DNA from 2 places in the Streptomyces sp. NPDC001493 genome. Region 2 is predicted to be linked to the other one. Evidence: predicted binding sites of a transcription regulator. Region 2 holds the regulator's gene; the other holds the start of a gene.
The links. The regulator HspR, encoded in region 2, represses chaperone genes until heat shock. The targets are predictions, from matches to a motif close to TTGAGNNNNNNNNNCTCAA.
Positions count from the first base shown of each region.

Region 1: lon (endopeptidase La) is a predicted target of HspR. The motif match lies at 4,016-4,034, and genes of this name have one in related genera.

Region 1 is NZ_JBSFHV010000005.1:208,690-214,608, reverse strand. It holds gene ACWCWD_RS10470 (lysozyme) at 1-452, shown strand, start outside; gene ACWCWD_RS10465 (polysaccharide deacetylase family protein) at 725-1,405, shown strand; gene lon (endopeptidase La) at 1,579-3,993, opposite strand; gene ACWCWD_RS10455 (hypothetical protein) at 4,223-4,753, shown strand; gene ACWCWD_RS10450 (cold-shock protein) at 5,067-5,276, shown strand; partial or broken gene ACWCWD_RS10445 (CBS domain-containing protein) at 5,549-5,719, shown strand; gene ACWCWD_RS10440 (SCO5918 family protein) at 5,808-5,919, shown strand, end outside.
Region 2 is NZ_JBSFHV010000002.1:191,789-197,707, reverse strand. It holds gene dnaK (molecular chaperone DnaK) at 1-965, shown strand, start outside; gene grpE (nucleotide exchange factor GrpE) at 962-1,600, shown strand; gene dnaJ (molecular chaperone DnaJ) at 1,775-2,965, shown strand; gene ACWCWD_RS03410 (heat shock protein transcriptional repressor HspR) at 2,967-3,413, shown strand; gene ACWCWD_RS03405 (helix-turn-helix transcriptional regulator) at 3,546-4,529, opposite strand; gene ACWCWD_RS03400 (hypothetical protein) at 4,670-5,143, shown strand; gene ACWCWD_RS03395 ((2Fe-2S)-binding protein) at 5,140-5,460, shown strand; gene ACWCWD_RS03390 (pyridoxamine 5'-phosphate oxidase family protein) at 5,608-5,919, opposite strand, start outside.

The sequences.
Region 1 (5,919 bases), on a different contig from region 2:
CGTACCACTTCGCCACCCCGGACACGACCTCCGGCGCCGTGCAGGCGAACTACTTCGCGGACAACGGCGGCGGCTGGTCCCGGGACGGCCGGACGCTCCCGGGCGTGCTGGACATCGAGTGGAACCCGTACGGGGACCAGTGCTACGGCAAGACGCCGGCCGCGATGGTCTCCTGGATACGCGACTTCGTGAACACCTACAAGGCGCGCACCGGGCGGGACGCGGTGATCTACACGGCGACCAGCTGGTGGACGACGTGCACCGGCAACAACGCCGGCTTCGGCGCGACCAACCCGCTCTGGGTGGCCCGCTACAACACCACGGTGGGCGAACTCCCCGCCGGCTGGGACTACTACACGATCTGGCAGTACACCTCGACCGGTACGACGGTCGGGGACCACGACAAGTTCAACGGCGCGCTGGACCGCGTACAGGCCCTGGCGAACGGCTGACACACCACCGCGCACGACACACCTCCCCGCCCGTGGCCCCGGTGACGCACTCCGTCGCCGGGGCCTCGGCGCCCCCGCCGGGCACCGCCCCCACTATGAACCAGCTGTATACACGGTGTGTATAGTCCGGGCTGCCGTACCGGACGTACGGCTGTACCGCGCCGTACCGACCGATGGATGGATCCACCGTGCTCAGAAGGACGCCGAAGCCCCGCACCCGGTCGACCGCCGCTCTGGTGGCCGCACTCGCCCTCACCCTGGGCGGCTGCTCCATGGCCACCACCGCCCCCGCCACGGCGCGCGACGAGGCTGCCGCCGACGCGAAGGGCGAACCCGGGCCGGTGGACTGCCGCGTGGCGAAGTGCATCGCGCTGACCTTCGACGCGGGACCCGGCAAGGACACCCCGCACCTGCTGGACGTACTCAAGGAGAAGAAGGTGCACGCGACCTTCTTCCTGCTGGGCAAGAACCACGTCCTCAAGCACCCCGACACCGTGCGGCGGATCGCGGACGAGGGGCACGAGGTGGCCAACCACACCTGGTCGCACGAGATCCTGACGGACAAGAAGCCGGACGAGATACGGGCCGAGCTGGAGAAGACCCAGGACGCCATAGCGGAGATCACCGGGAAGAAGCCCCGGCTGATGCGTCCGCCCCAGGGCCGTACCGACGACACCGTCTCGGAGATCAGCAAAGACCTGGGACTCTCCCAGATCCTGTGGAGCGCGACCGCCAAGGACTACTCGACCACCGACTCGGCGCTGATCGAGAAACGCATCCTGGACCAGGCGAGCCGGGACGGCATCATCCTGCTCCACGACATATACAAGGGGTCCGTGCCCGCCGTGCCGGGCATCATCGACGCCCTGCGGGAACGCGGCTACACCTTCGTGACCGTCCCCGAGCTGATGGCCCCCGCCGAGCCCGAACCGGGCACCATCTACCGCCCCTGACCCTGCTCCCGGCTCCCGGCTCCCGGCTCCCGGCTCCCGGGGCGCGATCTCCCCCGACCAGGGACGCACACCCCGGCAGCGCACGGGAGCGGCCCGCCTCCCCGGGGTCTCCGGGGCGACGGGCCGCCCGTACCGGTCGCGCGCGCGACGGCACGTCCGTCACGCCGTGCCGCTCACGCCGCGGCCGGAACCTTCTCCTCCGCGCCCGCGGTGGCCGGGGCGAGGGCGATCTCCAGCACCTGGCGGACGTCGGTCACCGGGTGCACCTCCAGCTTCTCCAGGACCTCGGCCGGGACGTCGTCCAGGTCGGCCTCGTTCCGCTTGGGGATCACCACGGTGGTGATCCCGGCCCGGTGCGCCGCCAGCAGCTTCTGCTTCAGGCCGCCGATCGGCAGGACCCGCCCGGTCAGCGAGACCTCACCGGTCATCGCCACGTCCGTACGGACCAGCCGCCCGGAGAGCAGCGAGGCCAGCGCCGTGGTCATGGTGATGCCGGCGCTCGGGCCGTCCTTCGGGACCGCGCCCGCCGGGAAGTGGATGTGGGTGCCCCGGTCCTTGAGATCGGCGACCGGCAGCTCCAGCTCCGCGCCGTGCGACCGCAGGAAGCTCAGCGCGATCTGCGCGGACTCCTTCATCACGTCGCCGAGCTGACCGGTCAGGGTCAGTCCGGACGCCCCGGTCTCCGGGTCGGCCAGCGAGGCTTCGACGAAGAGCACGTCGCCGCCCGCACCGGTCACCGCGAGGCCGGTCGCCACACCGGGCACGGCCGTCCGCCGCTCGGCCGGGTCCTGCGCGGACTCGGGCACGTGGTGCGGCCGTCCGATCAGCCCGCGCAGATCGGCGTCGGTGACCGTGAACGGCAGCTCCCGGTCGCCCAGTTCGTGCTGGGCCGCGACCTTCCGCAGCAGCCGGGCGACGGCCCGCTCCAGGTTCCGTACGCCCGCCTCACGGGTGTACTCGCCGGCCAGCTTGCGCAGCGCCGACTCCTCCAGCGCGACCTCGTCCTTCTCCAGACCGGCCCGCTCCAGCTGGCGCGGGAGCAGGTGGTCGCGGGCGATGACGACCTTCTCGTCCTCGGTGTACCCGTCGAGCCGGACCAGCTCCATGCGGTCGAGCAGCGCCTCCGGGATGGCCTCCAGGACGTTGGCGGTGGCGAGGAAGACCACGTCGCTGAGGTCGAGCTCGACCTCCAGGTAGTGGTCGCGGAAGGTGTGGTTCTGCGCCGGGTCCAGCACTTCGAGCAGGGCGGCGGCCGGGTCGCCGCGGAAGTCGGAGCCGACCTTGTCGATCTCGTCGAGCAGCACGACCGGGTTCAGCGAACCGGCCTCCTTGATCGCCCGGACGATGCGTCCCGGCAGCGCCCCGACGTACGTACGCCGGTGGCCCCGGATCTCCGCCTCGTCCCGGACACCGCCGAGCGCCACCCGGACGAACTTCCGCCCCATGGCGTGCGCGACGGACTCACCGAGCGAGGTCTTGCCGACCCCGGGAGGGCCGACGAGCGCCAGCACCGCACCGCCGCGCCGCCCGCCGACGACGCCGAGGCCCCGGTCGGCCCGGCGCTTGCGGACCGCGAGGTACTCGGTGATGCGCTCCTTCACGTCGTCGAGACCCGCGTGCTCGGCGTCGAGGGTCGCCCGCGCGCCCCGGATGTCGTACGCGTCCTCGGTCCGCTCGTTCCACGGAAGCTCCAGGACGGTGTCCAGCCAGGTCCGGATCCAGGCCCCTTCGGGGCTCTGGTCCGAGGAGCGCTCCAGCTTCTCGACCTCCTTGAGCGCGGCCTCGCGGACGTGCCCGGGCAGATCGGCGGCCTCGACGCGGGCGCGGTAGTCGTCGGACTCGTCCCCCGGGTCCCCGTTGAGCTCCGACAGCTCCTTGCGTACGGCGTCGAGCTGGCGCCGCAGCAGGAACTCGCGCTGCTGCTTGTCGACGCCCTCCTGGACGTCCTTGGCGATGGACTCGGCCACGTCCTGCTCGGCGAGGTGCTCACCGAGCCACTGCACGGCGAGCTTCAGCCGGGCGACCGGGTCCGTCGTCTCCAGCAGCTCCACCTTCTGCGCGGTGGTCAGGAAGGGGGAGTAACCGGAGTTGTCGGCGAGCGCGGAGACACCGTCGATCTGCTGCACCCGGTCGACGACCTGCCAGGCCCCCCGCTTCTTCAGCCAGCTGGTGGCGAGCGCCTTGTACTCCTTGACCAGCTCGGCGACGGCACCCGGCAGCGGGTCGGGCACCTGCTCGTCGATCCGGGTCGCCTCGACCCAGAGGGCCCGCCCGGGACCGGTCGTACCGGTGCCGATCCGTACCCGCGAGCGCGCCCGCACGATCGCCCCGGGGTCCCCGTCGGAGAGCCGCCCGATCTGCTCGACCGTACCGAGGACGCCGGTCCCCGTGTATCTGCCGTCGATGCGCGGCACCAGCAGCACCTCGGGCTTGCCCTCGGCGGCGGCGGCCTGCGCGGCCTCGACGGCGGCACGCGCCTCGCTGTCGGAAAGATCGAGCGGAACCACCATGCCGGGCAGCACGACTTCGTCGTCGAGCGGCAGCACAGGCAGGTCGAACGGGGTGGACGCCTTGGTGTCGGTAGCCATGATCTTCCCTTCGGCAGTCAAGTTGAGCTATGCACGCTCAATGCTTGTGAGCCGAGGAATGTTCCCCGAGGGATGTTCGCTCTGAGCGATCGGGGTGTGACCGGCCCACGAGGCGGGTTCCGCGCGTTCCGGACCCACGCCTCGCGCACCCTCCGCCCGGACCTGTCCGCGCGGACCCGCCCACCCGGGCCCGCCCACCCGGAGCCGACGGCCCGGAGCCGACGGCCCGATGTCAGTGGCGCCTGTCACGATGGCCGGGCACCGCAACGATCGGGCGGAAGGCGCGGGCGCCCGGGACGCCGCCCCCCGCCACAACAGCACCGCGTCGGTCCAACTTCCCGTCCCCGTCCGGAAGGTCCGCATGAGCTGGGACGTCCTTCTCCTCCGCCTGCCCGACAGCATCACCTCGGTGCGGGACCTGCCCGACGACTACGTTTCGCCACCGCTCGGCCGGCCGCCCGAAGTACTGGCAGCCGTGAGCCGGGCCGCCCCCGGAACCGACTTCTCGGACCCCACCTGGGGCACACTCCTCGGGCCCACCTGGTCCATCGAACTGGGCATCGGCGGCGACGACCCCGTGGACTCGGTCATGCTGCACATCCGCGGCTCCGGCGACGACGTGCTGACACCCGTCCTCCGCCTCGCGGACGCCCTCGGCTGCAAGGCGGTGGACTGCTCCACGGGGGACCTGATCTCTCCGCGGGAACTCTCCGGCCGGCACGACTTCCAGGAGTTCCGCGACCGCGTGATCGGGCGGTGACCACCCGCCCCTCCGGAAGAGCTGTGCCCTCCGCGGGGATATTTCTGTGCCCGCGGGAATAGTTTTGAGCACACCGCGCACGAAGTATTCCGGCCGGGCGGCCGGAGCGGAATTGACACCCAGCCTGCCCACCGTCGCCGCGTGCTATCGTCGAACCCAGTTGCCGTGGCCCTGGAATTCTGAGCACCCTCGTCGACTTTTCCGACAGCAGGGCGCCTTTCGCGTTTTCAGTCCTTTTCGGACGACGTACCCCAGCGGCGACCCGGCATCCACGCACTTCGGTTTCCGGCGTTATGCCCCAAGGAGATATGACATGGCGTCCGGCACCGTGAAGTGGTTCAACGCGGCCAAGGGTTTCGGCTTCATCGAGCAGGAGGGCGGCGGCCCGGACGTGTTCGCCCACTTCTCGGACATCGCCGCCGAGGGCTTCCGCGAGCTGCTCGAGGGACAGCAGGTCACCTTCGACATCGCACCGACCCGGAAGGGCCCGACGGCGGAGAACATCGTTCCCGCCCGACCGTGATGCGCCCGTTTTCCATCCCCGCGGGGCACCGCCGTTTCACCTCCACAGTCGATTCACCGCAGACCTGATCCGATTTCGCATTCCGTTCGGCGCATTCTCGGCATTCCCGCAGCGGATTTCGCCCCGCAGCGGGAATTCCTTGATCGGCGCCGCATCGAGGAAGGTTCCTCTTGGGCCCCGTACATACGGACAGACTCTTCTCCCGCAATCGTCCCGCCAGCACCGCCCATCTTTTCGATGACGACGCCCGGGAACCGCAGGTCGGCGACGACATGACCGTCGAGGTCGCGCTGTCGGTCATGGCCAGTGCCCGCGTCGATCACCTGCTCGTCTGCGACAACGACGGGCTGCGCACCGGGCTCGTCACCCTGGCCGTGCTCGGCGCCGTCCGGGACGGAACCTCGTACACGGACCGGATCCAGTTGCGCGACCTTCTCGCCGACGACCGGGACGGCGCTCCGGCCTTGGCCCACTGAACCGACCCGCTCAGCACGACAGCAACCACCCCTTCTCTTCTCTCTGTGAGGCATCATGCGCTGCGTCATCGCCCGCTTCCCGTTCGAGCTCACCAAGAGCGGAGTCCTGGAAGCCATGAAGGGCATCAAGCCGGAGCCGGCCGTCGGCGAGTGCGTGATCGTGGGCC
Region 2 (5,919 bases):
ACGCGGGCATCGCGCTCTCCGAGATCGACCACGTCGTTCTCGTCGGTGGCTCGACCCGTATGCCGGCCGTCGCCGAGCTCGTCAAGGAGCTGACCGGTGGCCAGGACGCCAACAAGGGCGTGAACCCGGACGAGGTCGTCGCCATCGGCGCCTCGCTCCAGGCCGGTGTCCTGAAGGGTGAGGTCAAGGACGTCCTGCTCCTCGACGTCACCCCGCTGTCCCTGGGTATCGAGACCAAGGGCGGCATCATGACCAAGCTCATCGAGCGGAACACGACGATCCCGACCAAGCGGTCCGAGATCTTCACCACCGCCGAGGACAACCAGCCCTCCGTGCAGATCCAGGTCTACCAGGGCGAGCGCGAGATCGCGGCGTACAACAAGAAGCTCGGGATGTTCGAGCTGACGGGTCTGCCGCCGGCCCCGCGCGGCGTGCCGCAGATCGAGGTCACCTTCGACATCGACGCCAACGGCATCATGCACGTCGGAGCCAAGGACCTCGGCACCGGCAAGGAGCAGAAGATGACCGTCACCGGTGGCTCCTCGCTGCCGAAGGACGAGGTCAACCGGATGCGCGAAGAGGCCGAGCAGTACGCCGACGAGGACCACCGTCGCCGTGAGGCCGCCGAGTCGCGCAACCAGGGCGAGCAGCTCGTCTACCAGACGGAGAAGTTCCTCAAGGACAACGAGGACAAGGTCCCCGGCGACGTCAAGACGGAGGTGGAGACCGCGATCGGCGAGCTGAAGGAGAAGCTCAAGGGCGAGGACACCGCCGAGATCCGTACGGCCACCGAGAAGGTCGCCGCCGTCTCCCAGAAGCTGGGCCAGGCGATGTACGCCAACGCCCAGGCCGATGGCGCGGCCGCCGGTGAGCCCGGTGCCGAGCAGGCCCGTCCGGCCGACGACGACGTCGTCGACGCCGAGATCGTGGACGACGAGAAGGACAGCAAGGGCGGTGCGGTGTGACGGAGGAGACCCCGGGCTTCGAGGAGAAGCCCGACGTCCCCTCCGGCGCCACCGACGACGACGCCGAGCCGAAGGCCGCCTCCGAGGAGGCGGCCCCGGCCGGGGACGCTGACCAGACCGCAGGTCTGACCGCACAGCTGGACCAGGTACGCACGGCGCTCACCGAGCGCACCGCGGACCTCCAGCGGCTTCAGGCCGAGTACCAGAACTACCGTCGCCGCGTCGAGCGGGACCGGGTCACGGTGAAGGAGATCGCCTCGGCGAACCTCCTGACCGAGCTCCTCCCCGTCCTCGACGACGTCGGCCGGGCCCGCGAGCACGGTGAGCTCGTCGGCGGCTTCAAGTCGGTGGCCGACTCCCTGGAGTCGATCGTCACCAAGCTGGGTCTCCAGCAGTTCGGCGAGGAGGGCGAGCCCTTCGACCCGACGATCCACGAAGCCCTGATGCACAGCTACGCGCCGGACGTCACGGAGACGACCTGCGTGGCGATCCTGCAGCCGGGGTACCGCTTCGGGGAGCGCACCATCCGCCCCGCGCGGGTGGCCGTCGCGGAGCCGCAGCCGGGCGCCACGCCCGCCGCGGCGAAGGAAGAGAAGGCAGACGACGAGGAGAGCGGTGGACCTACGGAGGTCTGACATCACGTCGGACCACCCGGTCGCACACCGACCGGCCGGACGGCCGGCCCCAGGGCCGGCCGTCAGGGCCTCGTCCAGGAACCGGCGTCGACCGGGGAGCGACAGCGCTCCCCGTGAGCCGGACATGTCGTACGCGAGAGGCCCACGGCCGATCGTCCGGAAGGAGGGACGTCGATGAGCACGAAGGACTTCGTCGAGAAGGACTACTACAAGGTCCTCGGCGTCCCGAAGGACGCCACCGACGCCGAGATCAAGAAGGCGTACCGGAAGCTCGCCCGCGAGTTCCACCCGGACGCCAACAAGAGCGACGCGAAGGCCGAGGAGCGCTTCAAGGAGATCTCCGAGGCGAACGACGTCCTCGGGGACGCCAAGCGGCGCAAGGAGTACGACGAGGCGCGCGCCCTCTTCGGCAACGGCGGGTTCCGGCCCGGTCCCGGTGCCGGGGGCGGTTTCCCCGGCGGCTTCGACCTGGGCGACCTCTTCGGGGGTGCCCAGGGCGGTGCGGGCCAGGGCGGCGGCGGATTCGGCGGCGGGGGCGGGCTCGGCGACGTGTTCGGCGGGCTGTTCAACCGCGGCGGCGCCGCCGGTACCCGGGTGCAGCCGCGCCGGGGCCAGGACATCGAGACCGAGGTGACGCTCAGCTTCACCGAGGCCGTCGACGGGGCCACGGTCCCGCTGCGGATGTCCAGCCAGGCACCCTGCAAGGCGTGTTCCGGCACCGGTGACAAGAACGGCACCCCGCGGGTCTGCCCGACCTGCGTCGGTACGGGGCAGGTCTCGCGCGGCAGCGGTGGCGGGTTCTCGCTCACCGACCCGTGCGTGGACTGCAAGGGCCGCGGCCTGATCGCCGAGAACCCCTGTGAGGTCTGCAAGGGCAGCGGTCGCGCCAAGTCCGCCCGCACCATGCAGGTCCGCATCCCGGCGGGCGTCTCCGACGGGCAGCGCATCCGGCTGCGCGGCAAGGGCGGCCAGGGCGAGCGCGGCGGTCCGGCCGGCGACCTCTACGTCGCCGTCCACGTCGACGCGCACCCGGTCTTCGGCCGCAAGGGCGACAACCTCACCGTCACCGTGCCCGTCACCTTCCCGGAGGCGGCGCTCGGCGGCGAGGTGAAGGTGCCCACGCTGGGTGGCCCTCCGGTCACCCTCAAGATCCCCGCCGGTACCCCGAACGGACGTACGATGCGCGCCCGTGGCAAGGGCGCCGTGCGCAAGGACGGCACCCGGGGCGACCTGCTCGTCACCGTGGAGGTCGCGGTCCCCACCGAGCTGGGCGACGAAGCCAGGGAAGCGCTGGAGGCCTACCGCAAGGCGACCGCGATCGAGGACCCGCGGGCCGACCTGTTCCAGGCCGCGAAGGGAGCTTGAGATGGACGGCCGCCGACGTAACCCGTACGAACTGACCGACGAGACCCCGGTGTACGTGATCTCGATCGCGGCCCAGCTCTCGGGCCTGCACCCGCAGACGCTCCGTCAGTACGACCGCCTCGGCCTGGTCTCCCCGGACCGCACGGCCGGCCGCGGACGGCGTTACTCGGCCCGTGACATCGAACTGCTGCGCACCGTCCAGCAGTTGTCCCAGGACGAGGGCATCAACCTGGCCGGCATCAAGCGCATCATCGAGCTGGAGAACCAGGTCGCCGCGCTCCAGCAGCGCGTCGCCGAGCTGGCCGACGCGGTGGACGGGGCGGCGGTCGCCATGCGGCAGGCCGAGGCCCAGGTGCACGCCTCGTACCGGCGCGACCTCGTGCCGTACCAGGACGTGCAGCAGACCAGTGCGCTGGTCGTCTGGCGGCCCAAGCGGCCGAAGGACTGACGCCGGACGGGCGCGTGCCGCCCGTCCCGCGCGTGGGGCCCGCCTTCCGGTGATTCCGGAGGGCGGGCCCTTCGTCGTGCGGGGGTGCGGGCCCTTCCGTCGTGCGGGGGTGCCGCGGTGCGGTGCCGGCTGTCAGTCGTCCTCGTTGAGGATGCCCGACTGGGCGATCAGGAAGCCGAGTTGGGCGCGGCTGCTGCTGCCGAGGGTGGCGGCGAGCTTGGCGATGTGCGCGCGGCAGGTGCGTACGTTCATCCCGAGCCGGCGCGCGATCGAGTCGTCCACGTGCCCCTCGACGAGGAGGTGGGCGATGGACCGCTGGACGGCGCTGATGCCGTCCGGCGTGGGCTCGTACCGAACCTCCTCCAGCAGCGGGGTGGCGCGGGTCCAGAACTTCTCGAAGACCGACGCGAGATAGGCGACCAGCCCCGGGTGTCGGAGCTCCAGGGCGACTTGACGGTCGTCCTGGGCAGGGATGAAGGCGACGGTGCGGTCGAAGATGATGAGCCGCTCGATGAGCTCCTCGGACGTCCTGATCTCCACGTTCACGTCGGCGATGCGTTCCGCGTAGGCCAGGGTGCTGGGGCTGTAGCGGACCGTGTGCTGGTACAGCGTCCGCATCCGGATGCCGCGGTCCACGACGGAGAGGCCGCGCTCCAGCGCCTTGCCCAGCCGGTCCTCGTTCCGGCCGCCGCCGGGCTGGATGGTGAGGACCTCGGTGCGGCACTCCGCGGTGGCGATGTCCAGTGCGCCGTTGATACGGTTCACGCCCTCCAGCACGGTGATGGCGTGGGTGGCGGGCGGCCCCTGGGCGCTGATCTCCATGAACGGCTGGAAGGACTGGGTGAGCCGGACCGAGTGCCGTCTGCGCTCCTGAATCTCGCGCTCCAGGGGGTTCACGTGCTGCGCGAGCGCGGTGGACGGCGGTACGGGCCGCAGCCAGTCCGGGTCGTCGGGATCGGCGTGCAACAGGGCGAACTCCATGAGACACGGTGCGGGTTCGACCTCGTCGCGCGCGATGCGTCCGGAGCGCAGTGCGCCCGAATAGAGACGCTTTCCGTCCTCACACAGTTCGGTGATCCCGTGAGGATGTGTCGTTTTTGTGTTACTTGTGATCATTTCTCCACCCCCCAGGTTCCTGAACATGCAAGAACATGATGCATCGACTCTGTGGTGTTCACAGGGTCGCGTGAGACATCGTCTTAGGAGCGGGGGAGATGAATCCACAAGTGAGGACGAAGCCGATTATGGATAAGCGAATGCTTCGCTCGGTGCTTGCCGCCTCGTTCGTCGCGGCCTTGGGTTTTGGGCTGGTGGGCGCGGGCGACATCGGCTGGGACGGTGAGGCGGCTGCTGTCCCGGGGGACATTGGCTGGGACAACACGGCTCAGAAGACGCCCGGTGACATCGGCTGGGACTCGCTGAACTCGGTTCAGGGCGACATCGGCTGGGACTCGCTGGCCAAGGCTCAGGGTGACATCGGCTGGGACTCGTTGAACAAGGTCCAGGGTGACATCGGCTGGGACTCGCTGGCTGCCGTCCAGGCGGACATCGGCTGGCCCGTGCCGGGCAAGGGCCAGGGTGACATCGGCTGGGACTCGTTGAACAAGGTCCAGGGCGACATCGGTTGGGACTCGCTCGCCGCGGTCCAGGCCGACATCGGCTGGGACTCGTTGAACAAGGTCCAGGGTGACATCGGCTGGGACTCGCTTCCGGCCTCCGCAGACGCATGACCACCCCGCCGGACGACCGGATCTTCCGGCGCGAGATGGCTTCGGCCTATCGCTCGGGGTGGCACTTCGTCGACCTGCTCACCGCTCTGCCGGGCCCGGGTGACTCGTTGATGGTCACCCTGCTCGGTGAACCTGTGGTCGTCGTGATGGAGGAGGGCGAAGAGATCAGCGCCTACCGCTGTCTGCGCAGGCCACGTGGCGCCCCACAGCCCGTCCGCTGCGCGGTCCGGTACGGCATGATCTTCGTCAATCTGGACCAGCGCGACCATGAACTGTTCGACCCCGAGACCATTTCCGCCACCCCCCGAAGCGCTTGAGCGATTCCCCCGAAGTACAGCATCGCTCAAGTGCTGTCCCCCACACAGCGGCGCCACCGTGACCTGACACGGTGGCGCCGTTGTGCTTGCCCCGGGACATTTCGCCGGCCCCGTCCTGGGCCCGCCTTTCCCGTCCGACGCTCATGGTCAGGCGCGGCCCAGTGCCCGGTCCAGGGCGATCTCGATGACCACGCGGGTCGGGTTGACCCTCGGTTCGCGCCCGTACCGCTCGGTGTGGCGGCGTTCGGCGTCCTCGACGACCTCCCGCTCCGTACGGATCGTCGCGCGGCCCTCCAGCGTGGCCCAGCGCGCGCGGTGCATCTGGCAGACCGCGACCCGCGCCCCCTCGGGCCCCGCCGCCCGGATGTGGGCGACCTTGCGGCTGCCGCCGTCGGTGATGATGCGGGCCAGTCCCGCCCCGGGGTCGTACGTCACGCAGACGGGCACCACGTGCGGGGT